3 regions of the Glutamicibacter sp. V16R2B1 genome follow, and region 2 is predicted to be linked to each of the others. Evidence: riboswitches for the same ligand, from Rfam matches in the RefSeq annotation. Region 2 holds a riboswitch; each other region holds the start of a gene.
The links. A riboswitch is a leader RNA that binds a small molecule or an ion and turns the genes downstream of it on or off. The one in region 2 is predicted to bind S-adenosylmethionine.
Positions count from the first base shown of each region.

Region 1: linked by a shared signal. The riboswitch ahead of FDN03_RS10015 (flavin reductase family protein) and the one ahead of FDN03_RS06545 (bifunctional o-acetylhomoserine/o-acetylserine sulfhydrylase) in region 2 are both predicted to bind S-adenosylmethionine.
Region 3: linked by a shared signal. The riboswitch ahead of FDN03_RS04465 (ABC transporter ATP-binding protein) and the one ahead of FDN03_RS06545 (bifunctional o-acetylhomoserine/o-acetylserine sulfhydrylase) in region 2 are both predicted to bind S-adenosylmethionine.

Region 1 is NZ_VATX01000014.1:71,291-78,659, reverse strand. Features, by position in the region: gene dnaB (replicative DNA helicase) at 1-894, opposite strand, end outside; gene FDN03_RS10015 (flavin reductase family protein) at 1,534-2,034, opposite strand; SAM riboswitch class IV at 2,143-2,260, opposite strand; gene FDN03_RS10010 (acyl--CoA ligase family protein) at 2,557-4,167, shown strand; gene FDN03_RS10005 (PQQ-dependent sugar dehydrogenase) at 4,243-5,361, shown strand; gene FDN03_RS10000 (hypothetical protein) at 5,358-5,858, opposite strand; gene FDN03_RS09995 (acetyl-CoA hydrolase/transferase family protein) at 5,880-7,369, opposite strand, start outside.
Region 2 is NZ_VATX01000010.1:30,534-37,902, reverse strand. Features, by position in the region: gene FDN03_RS06560 (aminoglycoside phosphotransferase family protein) at 1-240, opposite strand, end outside; gene FDN03_RS06555 (CPBP family intramembrane glutamic endopeptidase) at 365-1,135, shown strand; gene FDN03_RS06550 (VOC family protein) at 1,242-1,886, opposite strand; SAM riboswitch class IV at 2,076-2,195, shown strand; gene FDN03_RS06545 (bifunctional o-acetylhomoserine/o-acetylserine sulfhydrylase) at 2,285-3,631, shown strand; gene FDN03_RS06540 (homoserine O-acetyltransferase) at 3,636-4,766, shown strand; gene FDN03_RS06535 (glycosyltransferase 87 family protein) at 4,930-6,252, shown strand; gene FDN03_RS06530 (SGNH/GDSL hydrolase family protein) at 6,349-7,197, opposite strand; gene FDN03_RS06525 (phospholipase) at 7,285-7,369, shown strand, end outside.
Region 3 is NZ_VATX01000007.1:70,549-77,917, forward strand. Features, by position in the region: gene FDN03_RS04455 (LLM class flavin-dependent oxidoreductase) at 1-655, opposite strand, end outside; gene FDN03_RS04460 (acyl-CoA dehydrogenase family protein) at 701-2,041, opposite strand; SAM riboswitch class I at 2,057-2,146, opposite strand; SAM riboswitch class I at 2,411-2,521, shown strand; gene FDN03_RS04465 (ABC transporter ATP-binding protein) at 2,527-3,354, shown strand; gene FDN03_RS04470 (aliphatic sulfonate ABC transporter substrate-binding protein) at 3,446-4,459, shown strand; gene FDN03_RS04475 (ABC transporter permease) at 4,463-5,287, shown strand; gene acs (acetate--CoA ligase) at 5,320-7,278, shown strand.

The DNA of each region.
Region 1 (7,369 bases), on a different contig from region 2:
CGGAGCCTCATTCAACCGTCCCATGGTGGTGGCGATCTTGGTCCACTGGGCATCCTCCACCGACCCCTTGCGCAGGTCCTGCAACTGGATCGAGGCCTCCGCGGAGAGCAGACGCATCGCGATTTCATTGCGCCCCATTTCCAGGGAGAAGAACACGGTGGCCATGTTGTTCTTGATTGCCGCCGAACGCGCAAAGTCCAGGGCGAAGGTCGACTTGCCCACGGCCGGACGCGCGGCGATGATGATCATCTGCCCGCCCTGCAGGCCCTGGGTCAACTCATCAAACTCGTAAAAGCCGGTGGGGACACCGGTGATGCCGTCACCGGCGTTGGCCGCATTTTCGATCTCATCGACGGTGCCCTCGATGATCTCGCTGAGCCGGACATAGTCTTCGCTCGAGCGATTCTCCGCAACCTTGTAGACCTCGGCCTGCGCCTCGTTGACGATGGCGTCCACGTCCCCGTCCGGGGAGTAGCCCATCTGCACGATCCGGGTCCCGGCGTCGACCAGGCGGCGCAGCACGGCGCGTTCGCGCACGATCTCGGCGTAGTAACCGGCGTTCGCGGCGGTGGGCACGGACTGGATGAGGTTGTGCAGGTATGCGGCACCGCCCACCCGGACGATTTCGCCCCGCTTGGTCAGCAGGTCCGAAACGGTGACGGCATCAGCCGGTTCGCCCCGTCCGTAGAGATCAATGATGGCCTCATAGATCGATTCATGGGCCGGACGGTAGAAGTCGTTGCCGCGGACCACCTCAATGACATCGGCGATCGCGTCCTTGGAGAGCATCATGCCGCCCAGAACCGACATTTCCGCGGCGATGTCCTGCGGCGGCGTACGCCCCGCCTCGGAGTCGCGGTTCTCGTAGGCCTGCTCAGCGCTGGCAATAGACATTCAAATCCCCTTCTACCCACCGGGAACTCGGCGACCGGTTCACCGTCCACCTCGTATCGTTCCATCGGGCCCCGACAGTTTGGGGGCGCTGGGGAAACTTGTGGATATTTCAGTTCCAGAGCCAACAGTAGGCCTCTTATGTAAGGGCGTAAACTCACTTATCCACAGGATCTGTGGACAAGCGGCAGCTATCTGTGGAAGGGGGTGTGCAGGAACTGGGGAGAACGCTGTGGATTTCCCCACTTAAACGCAACTAATACCTCATTGACTTGGTTGTTTAGGTTTTCACACGTGTGGATAAAAAATAAATTTTCCTCCGCGGCATTGTGGGTTTTGGATCTTTTCCACAGCCGGAAAGCCCACAATTCGGGGGCGTGGAGGCGTCAACCACGGTTATCCACCCCCAATCCACAACGCTGTGGAAAGCTTTGTGGATTACTTCAGATCTAAAAACTCGCTACTCATCGCAGGACCACCCATTAAGGTCCTTCGGATGCGGGGCTTCGTCCACAGATCCCCGGCCTGCCTCATCTCGGGACTGTGCACTGCGCCTGACACGCAACCCGGTTTGAAGCGGTTAACGCAATGAATCCCACCGCGGCGTACGACGCAGTGGGATTCATCGATGCCGCCCTGCCATTAGACCAGGGCCGGCACCTTGAGGGTGTGGAAGGCGGAATCATGGAAGATCGACGGGGTGTGCGCCGAGGCCTGGTGGCCGTGCACCTGCAGCAGGACGACCCAGTGGTCCCCGGCTTCAACCTCGTTGTAGATGGAGGTATCGAGCCAGAGGGTGGATTCCTCGATGAACAACGCCTGCTGCTCGGTGATGTGGGTGTGCAGCCCGGCGAAGCGGTCACCCTTCTTCGAGGCGATCTGGGCGCAGACCCCCTCGTTGCGGCTGCTGAGCACCGAGACCCCGATACGCTGTGCCCGCCGCAGCTTCGGCCAGGTGTTGGAGGTCTTCTGCACGGCGAACATCACCAGCGCCGGATCCAGGGAGACCCCAACGGTAAACGAGGAGGCAACAATTCCGGTCTTGACGCCATCGATTTCGGCGCACAACGCCGCGACGCCCGAGGGGTGCTGGGCGAAGACCTTGCGCAGGGTCAACGGGTCGAGATCCTGATTCAATGACATGATTCGTATCCTTAGCATCAGGCCCACCGTGGTCGGCGACGGTCGAATGCCCATAGCGCCGCAGGGCCAAGCTGCTGCACTGTGGATTCGAAGGTTTTACGCCTCGGTGTGCGGTACTTGTTCCACGCGGTGGCGCGCGGAACCGAATCCTCACCTGGAGCACCCCACTACCGTTTAGAGGGTTGCCGGCCAGCTAGCCAGGGCTTGTCAGCTGACGCTCTTGATTCTGTCTACGACACTATGGCCCGTCGCGGCGTAACGTCAAACATTTCCTGTCTTATACCGCAATCTTCGACATATTGTTTCGTCCGCCCCCTCCTTCCGCTACGCTCGCCGCCGATAATTTCGCCCGACGCAGCTCACCAACGGACACCGCCTCCTACGCTGGTCGCCCCGCGGGCGCCGTTGAGCGCAATGGCACGCAGTTTCTTTGTCTGGGGTTCAGTTTCATGCCACGATGTCTTGCGAGGTGCCCTGCGTCACAGCGCAGGGCCGGATAGTTACCGACCCCGAGGAGCCCCCATGGCATCGTTGCTGGCCAACCACTCAGAATTGACTCCCCTGCGCTTCCTGGAACGCTCCGTGGAGGTCTACCCGGAGAAAACCGCGGTGATTCACGGTTCGCGCAGCTACACCTGGGCCCAGTTCGAGGAGCGCGTCCAGCGGCTGGCCCAGGTGCTGGCCCAACGCATTTCCCCGGGCGACCGGGTCGCGGTGCTGGCCCCGAACACCCCGGAAATGCTGGCCGCCCACTACGCGGTCCCGCTGGCCGGCGGCATCCTCGTTGCCCTGAACACCCGCCTGGCCGCCCACGAGCTGCAGTACATCTTGTCGCACGCCGAGGCCCGGCTGCTGTTGGCGGACACCGAGCTGCTGGGCAACACCGCACGGCTGCGCCAGGAGGTGGCGAGCCTGGAGGCGCTGATCGAGGTCACCGACGACCAGTACACCGGCCCGCGCCCCCAGGTGCCGGTCGACGCGGTGCTGGAGGACCTGCTGCGCCACGCCCCCGCCGGCCGCCTGCCCTATACGGTGGGCGACGAGCGGGCCCCGATCTGCCTGAACTACACCTCCGGGACCACCGGCAAGCCCAAGGGGGTGCTGTATTCACACCGCGGCACCTATCTGAACGCGCTGGGTGAGGCGTTCCACCAGCAAATGGACGTGCACACCCGCTACCTGTGGACGCTGCCGATGTTCCACTGCAACGGCTGGTGCACGCCCTGGGCGGTAACCGCCGCCGGCGGCACCCACCTGTGCCTGCGGGCGGTGCGCGAGGACGCCGTCTGGGATGCCATCGACCAGCTGGGCACCACCCACCTGTGCGGGGCACCAACCGTGTGCTCGATCATCGCCGACGCGCCCCGGGCCCACCGTGTGGGCCAGCCGCTGCGCATCACCACCGCCGGCGCTCCCCCGTCACCGGCCATCATTGGCAAGCTGCACCGGCTGGGCATCGAGGTGGTGCACGTCTACGGGTTGACCGAGGTCTACGGCCCGTACACGATCTGCGAGTACCAGCAGCACTGGGATGAGCTGGACGCCGAGCAGCGGGCCGCCAAGCTCTCCCGGCAGGGGGTGGGCATGGTGACCGCGGAGTCCGCCCGCGTAGTGGACCTGGACATGAACGACGTGCCGGCCGACGGACAGAGCATGGGCGAAATCGTGCTGCGCGGCAACAACGTGATGATCGGCTACTACAAGGACGAGCCGGCCACTGAACAGGCCTTCGCCGGGGGCTGGTTCCACACCGGGGACCTGGGCGTGATGCACCCGGACGGCTACATCCAGCTGCGCGACCGGGCCAAGGACATCATCATCTCCGGCGGGGAGAACATTTCCACCGTGGAGGTCGAGCAGGTGCTGGCCAGCCACCCGCAGGTGCTGGATGTGGCGGTGGTGGGCATCGCGGATGAGAAGTGGGGCGAACGCCCCATCGCCTACGTCGTCCGGGCCAGCGGCTCACAGGTGGATGAGGCGGCCCTGATCGCCCACGCTCGCGAACAGCTGGCCGGGTTCAAGGTGCCGCGCACCATCGTTTTCCCGCAGGATTTGCCCCGCACCTCCACGGGCAAGGTGCAAAAGAACGTGCTGCGCACCCTGCCGCTGCCCTCCGCGGCCACCACGCGCTAAACCCGGCGCGCGGTGGGCTGACGTGCCGGCGCCTGGCTTGCTACGCTGTTGCTCCCCGGGGTTGAGGAGGGCAGCATGCGAGGCCGACACTGCTGGTACCCGCTGGCCGCCCTTTGCCTGCTGCTGGTCGCCTGCAGCGGCCCGGCGCCAATCCCGCCGGCCGCCCCGCAGAGCGGCGCCAGCCCCACCGCCAGCGGGCCCACCGGGCCCTCCCCCGCGCACCGCGCGGAGGTCACGGTCATCACCCGGAACCTGCAGGCCCCGTGGTCGATCTGCCGGGCCATGGACACGACGCTGGTCAGTGAACGGGACACCGCCCGGATTCTGGAGGTCGACACCGCCGGGCGCCAGCGCACGGTGGGTACCGTGCCGGGGGTGCGCTTGGGCGGTGAGGGCGGGCTGCTGGGGCTCGCGTTCGCCGAACCGGACCAGCTCTACGCGTATTCGACCGGGGCCACCGGCAACCGGATCCAGCGTTTCACGCTGCACGGTAAGCCCGGCTCGCTGCGCCTGGGGCAGCAGCGGACGGTCATCGATGAGCTGCCCGCCGCCGGGATCCACAATGGCGGGCGGATCGCCTTCGGGCCGGATGGCAAGCTCTACGCCGGGGTCGGGGACGCCGCGCAGCCGGACGCCGCGCAGGACCCCGAGAGCCTGGGCGGCAAGATCCTGCGCCTGGAACCCGATGGCGGCATCCCTGCGGACAACCCGTTCCCCGGTTCGGCCGTCTACAGCCTGGGCCACCGCAACGTGCAGGGCCTGGCCTGGGACGGGCGGGGCCGGATGTACGCCAGCGAGTTCGGGCAGAACACCTTCGATGAGCTGAACGAGATCCGTGCGGGGGGCAACTACGGCTGGCCGCAGGTGGAGGGCCAGGCCGAACGGCGCGACCGGCGGTTCACCGACCCGATCGCGCAATGGCCCACCGGGCAGGCCAGCCCCAGCGGGATCGCGATCGCCGACGGATGGGTGTACCTGGCCAACCTGCGCGGGCAGCGGTTGCGCCGCGTGGAGCTGGCTAACCCGCAGCACCAGCAGGAGCTGCTCACCGGCCAGGGGCGATTGCGCGCGGTGCTGGAGGTCGGGCCGGGACAGCTGTGGGTGCTGACGAACAACACCGACGGGCGCGGCACCCCACAGCCCGGGGATGACCGGATCATCCAGCTGCGCCTTCAGGCGCCGCCGGGCAGCTAGTGCCGCGGCCCGTCCAGCATCCGGGCGAGCCTGGCGCGCCAGCGGGCTGGCCGGGCCGGCGCCGGGGCCGGACGCATCAGGTAGAGGGCCCACAGGCACAACCCGCCGGCCACCGGGGCGTGCAGCTGCATCCACTCATACCAGCTGGCGGTGCCCGCCAGCACCCACAAATCCACCCAGCCAAGGTCCGCGCCGAAGGCGCCCAGCCAGATCGGCAGCACATAGAGGATCCCGCAGCCCACGAACGCGCCCACATACCGCCATCCGGACGGCAGCCGGGGATCCAGGTGCGCCAGCGCCGCGGCCCACGCCACGGCCAGCAGTGCGCCCACCAGGCGCAGGGGGTTGAGCATCAGCTCCCCCAACCCGGTGCCGGCGGAGAATACGGCTTCACCGGTGGCCGACTGTAGCAGCTGGATCAGGTAGCCGGGCAGCGGGGGAAGCACCAGCAACACCGGCAGCAGGCCGGCCAGGATCAACCCGTTTTTTCGGCTCATTCTCCCAGTATGCCCGGCGTGCTAGCGTGCGTCGGCCAGCAGCCCCGAACGCACCGGCTGCATGTCCCCGGTCTCGATGTAGCGCTGGTGCCAGGACAGCGCCTCATCGAGCAGGTGCGGGGTGTGCTTGCCATAGCTGTTCTTCCGGGCCCGGTCGAAGTAGTCCTGCAGCATCGGGCGGTAGTCCGGGTGCGCGCAGTTATCGATGATCACCTGGGCCCGCTGCTTGGGTGAGAGACCGCGCAGGTCCGCCAGGCCCTGTTCGGTAATCAGGATCATGGTGTCGTGCTCGGTGTGGTCCACGTGGCTGGCCATCGGCACGATCCCGGAGATCTTCCCGCCCTTGGCGATGGAGGGGGACATGAACACCGACAGGTAGCCGTTGCGGGCGAAGTCCCCCGAACCGCCGATGCCGTTCATGACGTGGGAGCCGACCACGTTGGTGGAGTTCACGTTGCCGTAGATGTCCGCCTCGATCATCCCGTTCAGTGCGATGCAGCCCAGCCGGCGGATCACCTCGGGGTGGTTGCTCATCTCCTGCGGGCGCAGCAGGATCCGTTCCCGGTAGTAGTCCACGTTCTGGTTGAACTCGGCGATCCCGGCCTCGGAGAGCGAGAAGCTGGTGGCGGAGGCGAATTCCAGGGTGCCGTCCTTGATCAGGCTGAGCATCCCGTCCTGGATCACCTCGGTGTAGGACTGCAGCCCCTTGTAGCCGCCGCGGGACAGGCCGGCCAGCACCGCGTTGGCGATGTTCCCGACGCCGGACTGGATGGGCAGCAGCTTCTCGGTCAGCCGCCCGGCACGGATCTCATGGTCCAGGAAGTCCAGCAGGTGGTCCGCGATCTTCTCGCTGGTTGCATCCACCGGGGCGAAGGGTGAGAGCCGGTCGGGTGCCTTGGTCTCCACCACGGCGATGACCTTGGAGACGTCCACGTCCAGATAGGGCTGGCCGATGCGGTCCTTGACCGTGGTGATCGGCACGGGCTGGCGGTGCGGGGGCAGGGCGGTGCCGTAGTAGATGTCGTGCATCCCGTCCATGGCCGCGGACTGTTCCTCGTTGACCTCTATGATCACCTTGTCGGCCATCTCCAGCCAGGTCTTGTTGTTGCCGACCGAGGAGGAGGGGATCAGCTGGCCCTCGGCGGTCACCCCCACGACCTCGACGATCGCCAAGTCGATCTTGCCGTAGAAGCCGAACCAGGCGTGCTGGGCGACGTGGGAGAGGTGGATGTCCATGTATTCCATCTCGCCGTCATTGATGCGTCGGCGCAGCTCCGGATCCGACATGTAGGGCAGGCGCAGGTTCATGCCGTCGGCCTTGGCCAGCACCCCGTCCAGTTCCGGGGCGGTGGATGCGCCGGTCAGCACGTTGATCTTGAAGGCCTGGCCCGCATCATGGGCCTGCTGCATGTGTTCGGCCAGCGCGCCGGGCACAGCCTTGGGGTATCCGGCACCGGTGAAGCCGCTCATGGCTACGGTCATGCCCGGCTGGACCAGCCGTGCCGCGTCAG
Region 2 (7,369 bases):
GCCCAGCGCGGTGGGCACCTGCCAGGCAAGGCGTTCGGAGACGGCCCGGTGCAGGGCCACGCTGCGGGGCATGGCCGCGCTGGCCTGCGGGGTGCGGGCCATGCGGATCACCGCCTGCTCGTTGCCCAGCAGCACCCGGTGGAACTGCCCGCCTTCCTCCACCCGGGCCCCTTGCCAGGACAGCTGCGGGGCCAGGCGCCGGGCCAGGGCCAGCTCGGCATCGGTGGCGGCTCGACTCACGGGTTCTCCCTTGGTATGTGGTGGGCGGGGCGGCGCCCGGACCTGCGGGCCGAGCGGTTCCAACGCTATCGCAGCCACCGCGGTGCTTCAGCCCAGGCACAGCGGGCACGCATAGGATCAAGGGGTGCAAAGCAATCTGGCAGACGGCCCGCGGCAGGCGGGGCCGCTGAAATTCGAGATCTTTTTGGTGCTGGCGCTGTCGCTGGGCCAAAGCGCGGTGTATTCGATCGTCAGCTTCCTGGACAAGGTGACCCGCGCGCCGCTGGGTGAGCAGACCACCTCGATGAACAACCCGCTCAGCGCCCGGCCCTGGTTCGATCTGACCTACCAGCTGCTGGACATCGCCTTCGCCCTGGTGCCGGTGGCGCTGGCGCTGTACTTCATGGCGCGCAGTCTGGGGCTCGGGCCGCGGCAGGTGGGGTTCGATTTGCGCCGGCCCGGCCGAGACGCGGCCTGGGGCGCCGGCTTGTTCCTGGCGATGGGGCTGGGCACCCTGGGCCTGTACGCGGTGGGGCGGGCGCTGGGGCTGACCACCGCGCTGTCGGTGGCGAACCTGGAGGGGTATTGGTGGACGGTGCCGGTGCTGCTGCTGTCCGCGGCCCGCCACGCGGTGCTGGAGGAGGTGCTCATGCTGGCCTTCCTCTTCGCCCACGGCCGGGCGCTGAAGATCGCCCCCTGGGCGCTGCTTCTGGGGTCGGCGCTGCTGCGCGGCAGCTACCACCTGTACCAGGGATTCGGGCCGTTCATCGGCAACGCGGTGATGGGCGCCGTGTTCGGTTGGGTGTACCTGCGGTGGGGGCGGGTGATGCCGCTGGTGATCGCGCACTTCCTGCTCGACGCGGTGGGCTTTGTGGGCTTCGCGCTGATCGGTCCGGCGATCGGGATCGGCGGCTGAGCCGGCCGCCCGGCCTTTGCGCCGCGGCGCCGGCGGGTTAACGGATCAGGGGCAGGGGGCGAACCCTCGCGGTTCACGCCCTGCCCCTATATCCGTGCGTCCTTGGCTACAGCACGACCTCGCCCTTGGGGGTCTGGAAGGTGACCGAGAGGATGCCCGGGGTCCCGTTGGGGGACTGGTAGCTCATGGTGACCTCGCCCAGCTGCACCTCATCGGGCTTGCCCAGCCACTCCAGCACCCGGTCGCGGGAGCCGGCGATGGTGATCTCATCGATGAAGCCCACCGGGTCCAGGGCGCGGGAAGGGTGCAGGTCCTCGGTGCCGTCGTCCCAGCGCAGCAGGTAGGGCACCTGCGGGTCGGCGATCAGGCCCTTGATGCCGATCTGCTGCCAGGTCAGTTCGCGCCCGTCGGGGAACTTGCGGTTGCCCGGCACGGCCTGGCGGCCCAGCCGTTGCTCGGCCTGGCCCATCTCATCCAGGGACACGCACCAGCCCATCCATCCCCCGCCCAGTTCGGAGCGGGCGCGCACGGCCTGCCCGAAGGGGGCCTTGAGGCTTGCCGGGTGGTCCAGCACCTCGACGACTTCCAGGTACTGGTTGTGCTGCAGCGGAAAAATTACATTGCGAGTTCCGAATCGTGGGTGGATCCCACCCTTGACGAACTCCAGGCCCAGGGTCTGGGAGATGCGTTCGGCGGTTTCCATCAGCCCATCGGGGCCACATGCATACGAAACGTGATCTAGCCTCATCATGCGATCATCATGCCATTTTTGTGATCCAAGTCTCGACTTAGGGTCGCCTAATTATTTCTCCAGGTGTTGACGTTCCGGCCCGAACGTGCCAAGTGCGGCGCAAGGGGTGCGCTGTTGTGTGACCGATTGCGACGCCGCGGACGCAGCGCCGATTGCATCGTCCGCCGCGCCTGCGGCACACTGGTGGCAGGTCATGAGTCCCAGCTACGAGCCCCGGCTTGCTGGGCGGCAACCCTCCAACCGCGGTGGGGTGCCCCGGGTGAAGACCTGGCCCTGCACACCTAGGTGTGCCAAGGACAAGCGCGGGTTACACCCTGAGAACTCACCGGCCACCGGCCTCTTAGGGTGAATTTCAGTGGTGTACCCCCGAATAGTCAACGAACTATGGGAGGAAAACCATGAGCGAAAACTGGTCATTCGAGACCCGTCAGATCCACGCCGGGCAAAGCCCGGACCCGCACACCGGGGCCCGGGCCCTGCCGATCTACCAGACCACGTCCTTCGAATTCCCCACCGCGCAGACCGCGGCCGAGCGCTTTGCGCTGCAGGACCTGGGTCCGATCTACACCCGCATCGGCAACCCCACCCAGGAGGCGGTGGAGAACCGGATCGCCAGCCTGGAGGGCGGGGTGGGCGCCCTGCTGCTGGCCTCCGGGCAGGCGGCCACCACGTTCGCGATCCTGAACCTGGCCGAGGCGGGGGACCACATCGTGGCCAGCCCCAGCCTCTACGGGGGCACCCAGAACCTGTTCAAGCACACGCTGCGCAAGCTGGGAATCGAGGTCAGCTTCGTGGCCGACCCGGACGACCTGCAGGGGTGGCGCGCCGCGATCCGCCCGAACACCAAGGCGCTGTTCGGCGAGGTGGTCTCCAACCCGCGCCAGGACGTGCTGGACATTGCGGCGATCGCGGACATCGCCCACGCGGCCGGCGTGCCGCTGCTGGTGGACAACACCCTGTCCACCCCCTACCTGATCCGCCCGATCGAGTCCGGCGCGGACATCGTCATCCACTCGGCCACGAAGTACCTGGGCGGGCACGGCACCGCGATCGCCGGGGTGATCGTGGATTCGGGCAACTTCGACTTCGGGGCCGACCCGCAGAAGTTCCCGGGCTTCAACACCCCGGATGAGTCCTACAACAACCTGGTCTTCGCCCGCGACCTGGGCGTGGACGGCGCACTGGGGGCGAACCTGGCCTACATCCTCAAGGCGCGGGTGCAGCTGCTGCGCGACCTGGGTTCGGCCGTGTCCCCCTTCAACGCGTTCTTGATCGCCCAGGGCCTGGAAACCCTGTCCCTGCGCATGGAGCGCCACGTGGCCAACGCGGTCCAGGTGGCCCGCTGGCTGGAGGCGCACCCGCAGGTGCAGCAGGTCTCCTACGCCGGGCTGCCCTCCTCCCCGTGGTACGAACGCGGACGCAAGTACGGGCCGAACGGGGTGGGCGCGATCGTCTCCTTCGACGTGGCCGGCGGGGCCGCGGCCGGCCAGGCGTTCGCCGATGCGCTGGTGCTGCATTCGAACGTGGCCAACCTGGGGGACGTGCGCTCCCTGGTGGTGCACCCGGCCTCCACCACCCACGCCCAGCTCAGCGACGCCGAGCAGCTGGCCGCGGGGGTGCGTCCGGGGCTGGTGCGCCTGAGCGTGGGGCTGGAGAACGTCAAGGACATCCTGGCCGACCTGGAACTGGGCTTCGCGGCCGTGGCCGCCCGCCAGACCGACGAGACCCTGGCCGAAGCGCGCTAAGCCGATGACTGCGATCGCAAGGACCGGGCGGCCGGCCACCCGCACCGCCGTGCACGGCATGAGGCGCCGAGCGGCGGTGGGGGAGTATGGCTTTGAAACCGGCGGCTACCTGCCGCAGGTGGAGCTGGCCTACGAAACCTGGGGGGAACTGGACGCACAGGGCTCCAACGCGGTGCTGATCACCCACGCGCTGACCGGCGATGCCCACGTCAGCCGCGGGGACTCGGACTTCGACGGCTGGTGGGAGGACTTCGTGGGCCCCGGCAAGCCGATCGACACCAACCGCTACCACGTGGTGGCGGCGAACATCGTCGGCGGCTGCAACGGCAGCACCGGGCCGGGCAGCCTGGACGCCAACGGGCGGGCCTGGGGTTCGCGTTTCCCGTTCACCACCATCAAGGACTCGGTGCACCTGGAGGCCCGGCTGGCCGACGCGCTGGGGATCGAGACCTGGCACGCGGTGATCGGCGGGTCGATGGGCGGGGCACGGGCCCTGGAGTGGGCCGTGCTCTACCCGCACCGGGTGCGCAACCTGGTGGTGATGGCCGCCTGCGCGCAGGCCAGCGCCGAACAGATCGCCTTCGCCCAGGTGCAAAGCGAATCGATCCGGCTGGACCCGCACTTCGCCAATGGGGACTACTACCACACCGGGCGGGCGCCGGACGCCGGGCTCGGGGTGGCCCGGCGCCTGGCGCACGTCACCTACCGTTCCGAGGCCGAGCTGCAGCAGCGCTTCGGACGCAGGGGGCAGGGCCAGGAGGACCCGCTGGGATCGGCCAGCTGGCCGCGCGGACGCTACATGGTCGAAAGCTACCTGGACCACCAGGCGGCCAAGCTGTCCCGGCGTTTTGACGCGAACAGCTACCTGGTGCTCACCGAGGCGCTGATGAGCCACGACGTGGCCCGCGGGTTCGGCTCGCTGGAGCACGCCCTGGCCCGGCTGGCCGGGGTGAACACGGTGATCGCCGCGGTGCGCAGCGACCGGCTCTACCTGCCCGAGCAGTCCGAGCAGCTGGCCGCGCTGATTCCCGGCGCCGCGCCGGTGCACTACATCGACTCGCCGATCGGCCACGACGGGTTCCTGACCGACGCGGTGCAGCTGGCCGGGGTGCTGGCCGAGCGCGTGTTCGCCTAGCCGCCCTGCGACGCAGCAGCTTTTTTGCGCGCGCCGGGACATCCACCAGTATGCGGTGGATGTCCCGGCGCGCACTGCGTTAAAGGGCCCGGATCGTGCGGCGGCGGTGCCGTCCCCGCGGTGGGCGGCCCACCGCGGGGGCGGACCCCCATAGACTTATCGGGTGCCTTTAGAGAATCCTGGATTTCAAGCCTCCATCACGCCGCGCCAGTGGCTGTCCCTGTTCCGCCGGCCCTGGTTCCTGCTGGGCCTGGCCGCCGCGCTGGGGATCGTGCTGCTGGCCTCCCCGCTGTACGGGCTGGACTTCCGGGTGTACCGCGAAGGGGCGAAGGTGCTGTTCGCCGGGCTGAACGAGCGTTCCTTGTATGACCCGATGCCGCAGGAGCTGGGCACCCGGGGCCTGCCGTTCACCTACCCGCCGTTCGCCGCCGCCTTGTTCCTGCCCTTCGCGCTGCTGCCCGCGACGCTGGGCATGGTGCTGATCACCGCCACCACGCTGCTGTGCCTGGTGGGGGCCGCGCTCTTGGCGGTCGGCTACATGCACCGCCACGGGGCGCTGGGCTGGTTCGCCCACACCCAGCTCCGCCGCGGCCTGGCGGTGCTGCTGGCCATCACGCTGATCGGGGTGAGCGGGCCCTGGCGGGACAGCCTGGACTTCGGGCAGATCAACGCGATGATCATGGCGTTGATCGTGATCGACGTGGTGCGCCCGGGCCGCTGGCTGCCGCGCGGGGTGCTGATCGGGGTGGCCGCCGGGATCAAGCTCACGCCCCTGGCATTCGGGCTGATCTTCCTGGCCCGCCGGGATCTGCGGTCGCTGTTCGGGATGGCCGGCGGGTTCGCCGCCACCATCGCCATCGGCTGGCTGGTGGCCGGAGGCGAGTCGATGACGTTCTGGTCCTCGCTGCTGGAATCGGCCACCCGGGTCGGGGACCCGGCCGCGATGTACAACCTGTCGCTGAACTCGCTGCTGTTCCACCTTGGGCTCGAGGGCAGCGCCCAGAAGCTGGCCTGGGCGGCGGCCTGCCTGGGCATGGTGCTCCTGGGGTACGCGGCGATCCGCCTCGCGCAGCGGCGCGGAGACGTGCTGGCCGCGATCAGCGTCAACGCGCTGGTGATGCTGGCGATCTCCCCGGTGTCCTGGTTCCACCACTGGGTGTGGATCGCGTTGGGGCTGCCGGTGGTGTGGGTGGCCGCCTGGCGCCGCCGCGGGATCGCCCGCGCCCTGGGCCGGGGCCTGTGCCTGGTGCTGGTGCTGGCGTTCTCGCTCTCCTCCTACGCCTGGACGATCCTGGTGGCCGGGAAGATCTTCAATTCCGGGCCCTGGGGCTGGGAGATGTATTCCAGCCTCGGGCTGCTGGCCTCGCTCACCGCCGTGGCCGGGGCGCTGGTCACCCGCCCGCAACCCGCGCCGCCCGCGAACGCGGAGGCCGGGGCCGGCGCCGGAACGGTGCCCGCCAACCAGCGGCCGGGCACCGGCGGCTAAAGGCCGGGTAAACCGGCAAAAGTCCTGCCGGGCACCTTCCAAAAGGTGCCCGGCAGGACTTTTTCGCATTCGCCTGCCGGCTGGCGCCGGCGGCAGCTACTTCCCGGCGCCCAGGGATTCGTTCGGGGCCGGTTCGGTGAACGGGGTGGGTTCCGGGCGCTTGGGGGTGATCCCGTCCCCGGAGGACTGGTGGCGCAGCCGGCGCAGCACCCACGGGGCCAGGTGTTCACGCGCCCAATGCAGGTCCTCCAGCCGGGCGGTGCGCCAGGTGCGGGTGTCCGGCTCGAAGTTCACCTCAAGATCCAGGGTGTGCGGCACGTTCAGCGCGTCCAGGGCCATCGCGGCAATCCGCTGGTGCCCGAGCGGGGAGAAGTGCAGCCGGTCCTCGGACCACATGGCCGGGTGGTGCAGTTCGCGCAGCGCCCACATGTCGGCCACGATCGCATCATGGCGGGCGGCCACGGTACGGATGTTCTCGTTGTAGATCGCCACCCGGCCGCGGATTCCGCCCAGCACCGGGGTGTCACGGATGTCCGGGCCGTTGAAGATCAGCAAGGTGGCCCCCGAGGCGGCCAGGGCCCCGACCGCTGCATCGAGCTGCTCGGCGATCCGGTCCGGGTCCCCGCCGGGGCGCAGCACGTCGTTGCCGCCGGCGCAGATGCTGATCAAGTCGGGCTTTAGGGCGATCGCCGGGTCAATCTGCTCCTCGACGATCTGGGCGATCAGTCGTCCGCGGATGGCCAGGTTCGCGTAGGCGAAGTCCTCGACGCTGGAGCTGAGCTGTTCGGCCACCCGGTCGGCCCAGCCGCGGTGGCGTCCCGGGTTGTTCTCATCCGGGTCCCCGATGCCCTCGGTGAAGGAATCACCCAGCGCCACATAGCGGCGCCAGGGATGGGGGCCGGGGTTGCCGGTGCTGGCTGGTTCTACGTCTGGATTCTGTGACACACACAGTATGTTACTAGTCAGTCACCTACAGTCAATGGCCGGGCCCCGATCCCGGGCTGCGCTAGGCTGGTGGGCATTATGGACCCGATGACTTCCGCCCCCGTTGCCCTGATTTCCCGTTCCGAAACCGAGCGGGCCGGCACCCCGCTGCTGGTGCTGCTGCACGGCTATG
Region 3 (7,369 bases), on a different contig from region 2:
GTTCGGTGATGGCGATGCCCGGAACCTTGAAGTACTTGCCCTCATGGTTGATCGGGTGCACCTGCTCCGGGTTGGTGTAGATGCCGCTGACCTTGTCGGCCTTGACCGCGTCATCTTCCCAGGAGCCCTCCAGCAGCTTGTACACCACTTCCAGGTACTCATCGGCGTGGTCGTAGCGTTCGTCGTGCTCCATCTGGTCTTCCTGGCCCATGTTGCGCGCGGCGGAGGGCAGGTAGCCGGTGACCACGTTCCAGCCGACCCGGCCCCCGGTGAGGTGGTCCAGGGTGGCCAGGCGGCGGGCGAACGGGTACGGGTGCTCGTAGGCGGTGCCCGCGGTGATGCCGAAGCCGAGGTTCTCGGTGACCGCGGCCATGGCGGAGACCAGCAGAATCGGGTCGTTGACCGGGGCCTGGGCGCCGGTGCGCAGCGGGGATTCGTTGGTGCCGTTGTAGACGTCATAGGTGCCCAGCACATCGGCGATGAACAGCCCGTCGAACTTGCCCTTTTCCAGCACCTTGGCCAGGTGGGTCCAGTAGCCCAGGGTGTTGTAGCTTGCGGCTTGGTCCTGCGGGTGGCGCCAGAGTCCGGGCGACTGGTGGGCGACGCAGTTCATGTCAAAGGCGTTGAACAGGATTTCGCGGGGTGTGCGGCTCATGGCGGTCCTTCTTTCGGGGGTTTGATTCGATGGTGGCGGGCGGGACTAGCGGAAGCTGACCTGGCCCGGGGCGGGGACGTCCCCGGTGGCGTTCAGCCGCACCGGGGGCACCGCGTTGATCTCGTAGTCGCCCACGATGCGGGATTTGTAGATGGCGGGGTTGTGGGTGGCGATGGTGCGGGCGTTGCGCCAGTGCCGGTCCATGTTGCAGCTGGCCTTGGTGGCCGAGGCGCCCAGCGGGTCAAAGAGCTTGCTGGTCACCCCGATGGTCAGCGGCTGGGTGACCGATTGGGCGCGGTTGGCGGCCAACTCGCACACCGCATAGCGTTCGGCGGGGCTCAGGTTGGCGTCGGCCAGGGCGGCCTCGACCTCCAGCACGGCGCCCATCACCACCGACTCGATGGCGAAGACCTCGGCCGAGACCTCCCCCACGACCTGCAGGACCTGCGGTTCGTGGCGGACCGGGACCCCGGTGCCGGTGCTGAAGCTGCGGGTGCGCAGCTGGACCGAGGAGCGCAGGTCATTCAGCGCCGCGCGGGCCACGCCGGCCTGCACGGCCAGCAGCACCAGCTGGAAGACCGCCGATTCGGTGTCGTTCTCATGCTGCGGGATGAAGCTGTCCACCGGGACCCGCTCGAACGTGGTGGTGCCGGTGCCCGTCAGCTGCTGGCCGAACCCGTCCCAGTCATCCAGGATCCGCACCCCGGAATGCTGGGTGGCCACGACGGCGATCTGCCGACCGGGCAGCTGCGGGTGGGCCACGGCCACCATGGTCCAGTCGGCAAAGATGGTCCCGGTGCAGTAGTACTTCTCCCCGGTGACGAACCAGCGGCCCTCGTGCTCGGTGGCCGTGGTGTTCAGGCTGCCCAGCCGGTTGCCGCCGCGTTCGGTGTAGGCGTTGCCCACAATGTGCCCGGCTGAGATCCGCTCCAGCCATTTGGCCTGCAGCGACTGGTCCTCGAAGGCCAGCACGTCTTCGACGAAGGCCAGGTGGGCACGCCAGAGCTGGGCGATGTGGGAGTCGGCTTCGGCCAGTTCAATCAGCAGGCGGAAGACATCGGACATGCGGGCACCGTACCCGCCGCGGTCCACCGGGACGCGCAGGGCCCCGAAGCGTTCCCGGTTCAGCAGCCCCACTTGCTCAAAGGGCAGGATGCGCTCCCGGTCCCGGTGGGCCGCGCCCTCGGCGATTTGCGCGAAGACCGGTCGGAAGGTGGCGGCCAGGCGTTCATATTGTTCGTCGGCCCCAGGCCCCGGGGTGATCTTCAGCAGCTGCCGCTCGGGCAGCTGCTCGGGGTGCTGGTCCAGGTCCACGGCGTTGCCGGCAGGGGCCTGGGCAGGGTCGGACAGCGCGTTGAAGTCCGGTTGGGGTTCGCCGAATGACATGCAAGAGCCTCAATTCTTCCATCGGTCCTGGCGGTAGCACCGGCCCGCATGGGGTGGTTGCTGCGGCGTCGTGGAGCCAGATCTCTCGGCCGCTCTGGATGGTTCATCTCATTTGTACCGGCGGTGACGAAGCCGGCTCAAGGCTTGGCGTCATATTTCGGGGCATGAAGCGCAGATGACGTCGAACGCCCGGATCGCGCGAATGGGCAGGACGTTACAGCCTGACCCCGTCAAGCGGCAGAATGATGCAGAATCCACAAGGGATCAAAGAAATACCAGAATTACCGGCCCCAGAAACGTATGCTTCGAAGATTCGTCACATTACGAACGATTTGCCTTCCATCCGTTCGGGACGATTACATGGTGGCGTAACCATCCCGAGCGGCCGAGAGATCTGGCTCGTTGACGCCGCAGCAACCACCATGACGGGGAGAAGGCCTCTTCCTGCATGGACGGTGCTAACGCCAGAAGCGATGGAGATGACAATGAGTACTGTCCTTGTGTCGCCCACACCCGTGGCGCCATCCACTGCCCGATCGGTTCAGTTCCACAACCTGGGGCGTTCGTTCACCGCAGGACGGCAGACCCGCACGGTCCTGTCGGGCATCGACCTGCAGATCACCGCCGGTCAGGTGGTGGCCATCCTGGGCGCCAGCGGCTGCGGCAAGTCCACACTGCTGCGCACCGTCAGCGGCCTGGATCACCCCAGTGTCGGCCAGGTCCGCATTGGCGGCCACGCCGTGGAGGGAATCGATGACCGCTGTGCGGTGGCGTTCCAGGAACCCCGGTTGCTGCCGTGGCGGACGGTGCGCCAGAACATCGCCCTGGGCCTGTCTCCGCAGCTGACAGCCCAGGCCGGCCGCGAGCTGATCGCCGAGCTGCTGGAACTGACCGAACTCACCCACGCGGCGGAACTTCGTCCGCGCGAGATTTCCGGGGGCATGGCCCAGCGCGTTTCACTGGCCCGCGCCCTGGCACGGCGCCCCGGGGTCCTGCTGCTGGACGAACCGTTCGGCGCGCTGGATGCCCTGACCCGCCTGAAAATGCAGGATCTGCTGCTGGAGATCCACCGTTCGTTCCCGACCACGGTGCTGATGGTCACCCATGACGTGGACGAGGCCCTGAGCCTGGCCGACCGCGTCATTGTCCTGGGGCACCGGCGGCCGAACGCGGAGCAGAAGCAGAACGGGGCCGGGGTCATCGAGGACCTGACCCTGAACTCCCCCAGGCCCCGCAACCGGACGGGTTCCGGATTCACCACCCAGCGCGCGCATCTGCTGCAGCTGCTCGGTGTCAACCCGTCGGGCCATTAACCCCCGCGCCGCGTCGCCTTCCTGCCCACCCCTCCCCCTTGCGTCCGGGCCTCCTCCCGTGCGCCGCCGAACCCACCCGCTAAGGATTCCCATGTCAAAATTCACCCTGTCCCGCCGTTGCGCATTCACCTTCGCCGCCGTCGCATTGGCCGCGAGCAGCCTCAGCGGCTGCGCCGGGGAGAACGCCGCTGCCGGTGAGACCCTGACCCTCGACTATGCGACCTACAACCCCCTGAGCCTGGTGCTGAAGGAAAAGGGATGGCTGGAGGATGCGCTGGCCGACGACGGCATCAGCGTCGAATGGATCCAGTCGGCCGGGTCAAACAAGGCCAACGAGGCACTGCGTGCGGACGCCATCGACGTGGGCTCCACCGCCGGATCCGCCGCCCTGCTGGCCCGCTCCAACGGTTCCCCGATCAAGACGATCGCGTTGTACTCGCAGCCCGAATGGTCAGCACTGGTCGTGGGCAAGGATTCACCGGTTTCCTCGGTCGCCGACCTGAAGGGCAAGCAGGTCGCGGCCACCAAGGGCACCGACCCCTACTTCTTCCTGCTGCAGGCCCTGCAGGAGGCGGGATTGGGGGAAAAGGACATCACGTTGCAGAACGTGCAGCACGCCGACGGGCGCACCGCTTTGGCCAACGGCTCGGTGGATGCCTGGAGCGGACTGGACCCGATCATGGCGTCCGCCGAACAGGACGGGGCACGCCTGCTGTACCGCAACCTGGACTTCAACACCTATGGGGCGCTCAACGCCCGTGAGGACTTCCTCAAGGACAGCCCGGAAGTGGCGCAGACCGTGGTTGACGCCTATGAGAAGGCGCGCCAGTGGGCCGGCAGCCACCCGGAGGAAACCGCACAGATCCTGGCCGATGTCGCCGGACTGGACGCTCAGGTCGCCGACACGGTCATCTCCGAGCGATCCAACCTCGACGTGGCGGCGGTCCCGGGCGAGAAGTTCGTTCAGGTGCTGGGCAACATTGGGCCGGTGTTTGTCGACAGCGGCGATGTGAAGAGCCAAGCCGAGGTGGACGCCGCACTGGACACCCTGGTTGACGACCAGTTTGCCCGGCAGGCCGATGCCTCACAGATTGCGGGTGAATAGGCGATGACCGCTCCTGTTGACCAGCAGCCGGCCACCACACAAGCCGATGCCCCGCGCGCCGGGCTGCTCGCCGCACTGCTGGGGCTCCCGCACTGGCTGGTGGGCCTGGTTGTCCCCGCCCTGGTCCTGGTGGCGTGGCAGTTGGCCACGACAAGCGGACTGGTGCCCTCCTATGCGCTGCCTACCCCGGCCTCCGTCATCACCGCCGCCGTTGACCTGCTGGAGCGCGGTGAGCTGTGGACCCACATAGGCATCTCCGCCCAGCGGGTCCTGTTGGGCTTTGCCGCCGGTTCGCTGCTGGGCCTGGTCTTCGGTGCCCTGGTGGGACTATCGAAGCTGGCCGATGCCCTGCTGAGCCTGAGCATCGGGGCGCTGCGCGCGGTCCCGTCACTGGCCTGGGTTCCGCTGCTGGTGCTGTGGATGAAGATGGGTGAGGACTCCAAGGTCACCCTGATCATCATCGGCGCCTTCTTCCCGGTCTTCACCACCGTCTCCCTGGCGCTGCGCCACGTGGATCCCCAGCTGGTGGAGGCGGCCCGCTCCTTTGGCTACCGGGGCCTGCGCCTGCTGCGCACCGTTCAGCTGCCGGCCGTGGTTCCCGCGATCTTCTCCGGGCTGCGCCTGGCCCTGGCCCAGGCATGGCTGTTCCTGGTGGCGGCCGAACTGCTCGGCGCCTCCATGGGCCTGGGGTTCCTGCTCACCGATTCCCAAAACAATGGGCGCATTGACCGCCTGATCCTGACCATCATCTTGCTGGCGATCTTCGGCAAACTCACCGATGCCCTGCTGTCCATCGCCGAACGCAAGGCCATTGCCCGCTGGGCCTAGGGCCCGCGACCACGTGTAAAGGATTTTCTTCGATGACAACCATCGACCTGACCTCCGAGGAAAGCACCGACGAAGCCACCCGCCAGCGCTTCTGGGATGAAGCGGCGAACCTGCTGGACTGGGACACCCGATGGCACACCACCTCCCGGATCGTTGCCGCCGACCCCGCCGCCGAACGCGGCCCGCAGATTTCCTGGTACCTGGGCGGCACGCTGAACGCCGCCGTGAACTGCGCGGACCGTCATGTGGCGGCCGGCCGCGGTGAGAAGGTGGCCCTGTACTTCGAGGGGGAACCCGGGGACCGGGAGACCGTCACCTACCGGGAACTGGCCGAACGGGTATGCCAGGCCGCGAACGCGCTGACCGAACTGGGGATCGGGAAGGGTGACCGGGTGGTCATCTACCTGCCGGTGCTGGTGGAGACGGTGGTCATCACCCTGGCCTGCGCCCGCATTGGCGCGATCCACTCCCTGGTTTTCGGCGGGTTCTCCGCCGCGGCCCTGAAGTTCCGGGTCGAGGACACCGCAGCGAAGCTGCTGGTCACCACGGACGGCCAGTTTCGCCGCGGCGCCGCCGTCCCGGTCAAGGACAACGCGGACGCGGCGGTGGCCGGGGAGAACAACATTGAGAACGTGCTGGTGATCCGGCGCACCGGGTGCGACATCGCCTGGACCGAGGGACGGGACGTGTGGTGGCACGAGCTGGTGGACAGCCAGCCCACCGAACACCAGGCCCAGGCCTTTGACGCCGAAACCCCGCTGTTCATCATGTACACCTCCGGGACCACCGGCAAGCCCAAGGGGCTGGTGCACACCACCGGCGGCTACCTGACCCAGGCCGCCTACAGCCACAACCTGTTGTTCGCGAACCCGGACCCGGCGCTGCGCGAGCTGGACGTGCACTGGTGCACGGCGGACCTGGCCTGGGTCACCGCCCACACCTACGAAATCTATGGTCCGCTGGCCAACGGGGTCACCCAGGTGATCTACGAGGGGGTGCCCAACGCCCCGCACCCGGGACGGCATTTTGAGATCATCGAACGCTACAAGGTCACCAGCTACTACACGGCCCCCACCCTGGTGCGTTCGCTCATGGGCTGGTTCCCCGACGGCATCCCGGCACACTATGACCTGTCCTCCATCCGGGTGGGCGGCACCGTGGGCGAGGCGGTGAACCCGGAAGCCTGGCGCTGGCTGCGCACCGAAGTGGGACGCAACACCGCCGAAGGCATCCCCATGGTGGACACCTGGTGGCAGTCCGAGTCCGGGGCGACGATCCTCTCCCCGCGGCCCACCGACACCGGCTTCAAGCCCGGCTGTGCCGCGCGAGCCACCCCGGGGGTCGCGGTGGACATCGTGGACGCCCAGGGAACACGTGTGGCCCCCGGCGAACAGGGCAACATCGTCATCACCCGCACCGGTCCGGCAATGGCCCGCACCGTGTGGGGCGATGCGCGGCGCTACTACACCAGCTACTGGAAGCAGTACGCCGAGCAGGGCTGGTTCCTGGCCGGGGACGGGGCCCGGTTCGATGCGGATGGGGACATCTGGATCCTGGGACGCACCGATGACGTCATCAACATCTCCGGGCACCGGCTGTCCACCATTGAAATCGAATCGGCGCTGGTCACCCATCCGGGCGTCGTGGAGGCCGGGGTGTGCCCCACCCCGGATGCCACCACCGGGCACGCGGCCACCGCGTTCGTGGTGCCGCTGGACCAGTCGCTGGTCGCGGCCGCACCGGATGCGGCCACCGCGGCGAGGCGCGAGGCGTTCGTGGCAGAGCTGCGGGAGACCGTGCGCCGGCAGATCGGCCCGATCGCCAAGCCGCGGGACGTGGTGCTGGTCCCGGACGTGCCCAAGACCCGCTCCGGAAAGATCATGCGCCGGCTGCTGACCCAGCTGTTCCAGGGCACCGAACTGGGTGACACCACCAGCCTGCAAAACGAGTCATGCATCGCGAAGCTGGAGCAAATCTGCCGCCACCGCTAGGCGCCGGGCCCGCTGGCCTGAGCCTCTTGGAGAACAACGGCCTTGCCCCGCCCCACGCAGTGAGCTGCGCGGGGCGGGGCAAGGCCGTTGT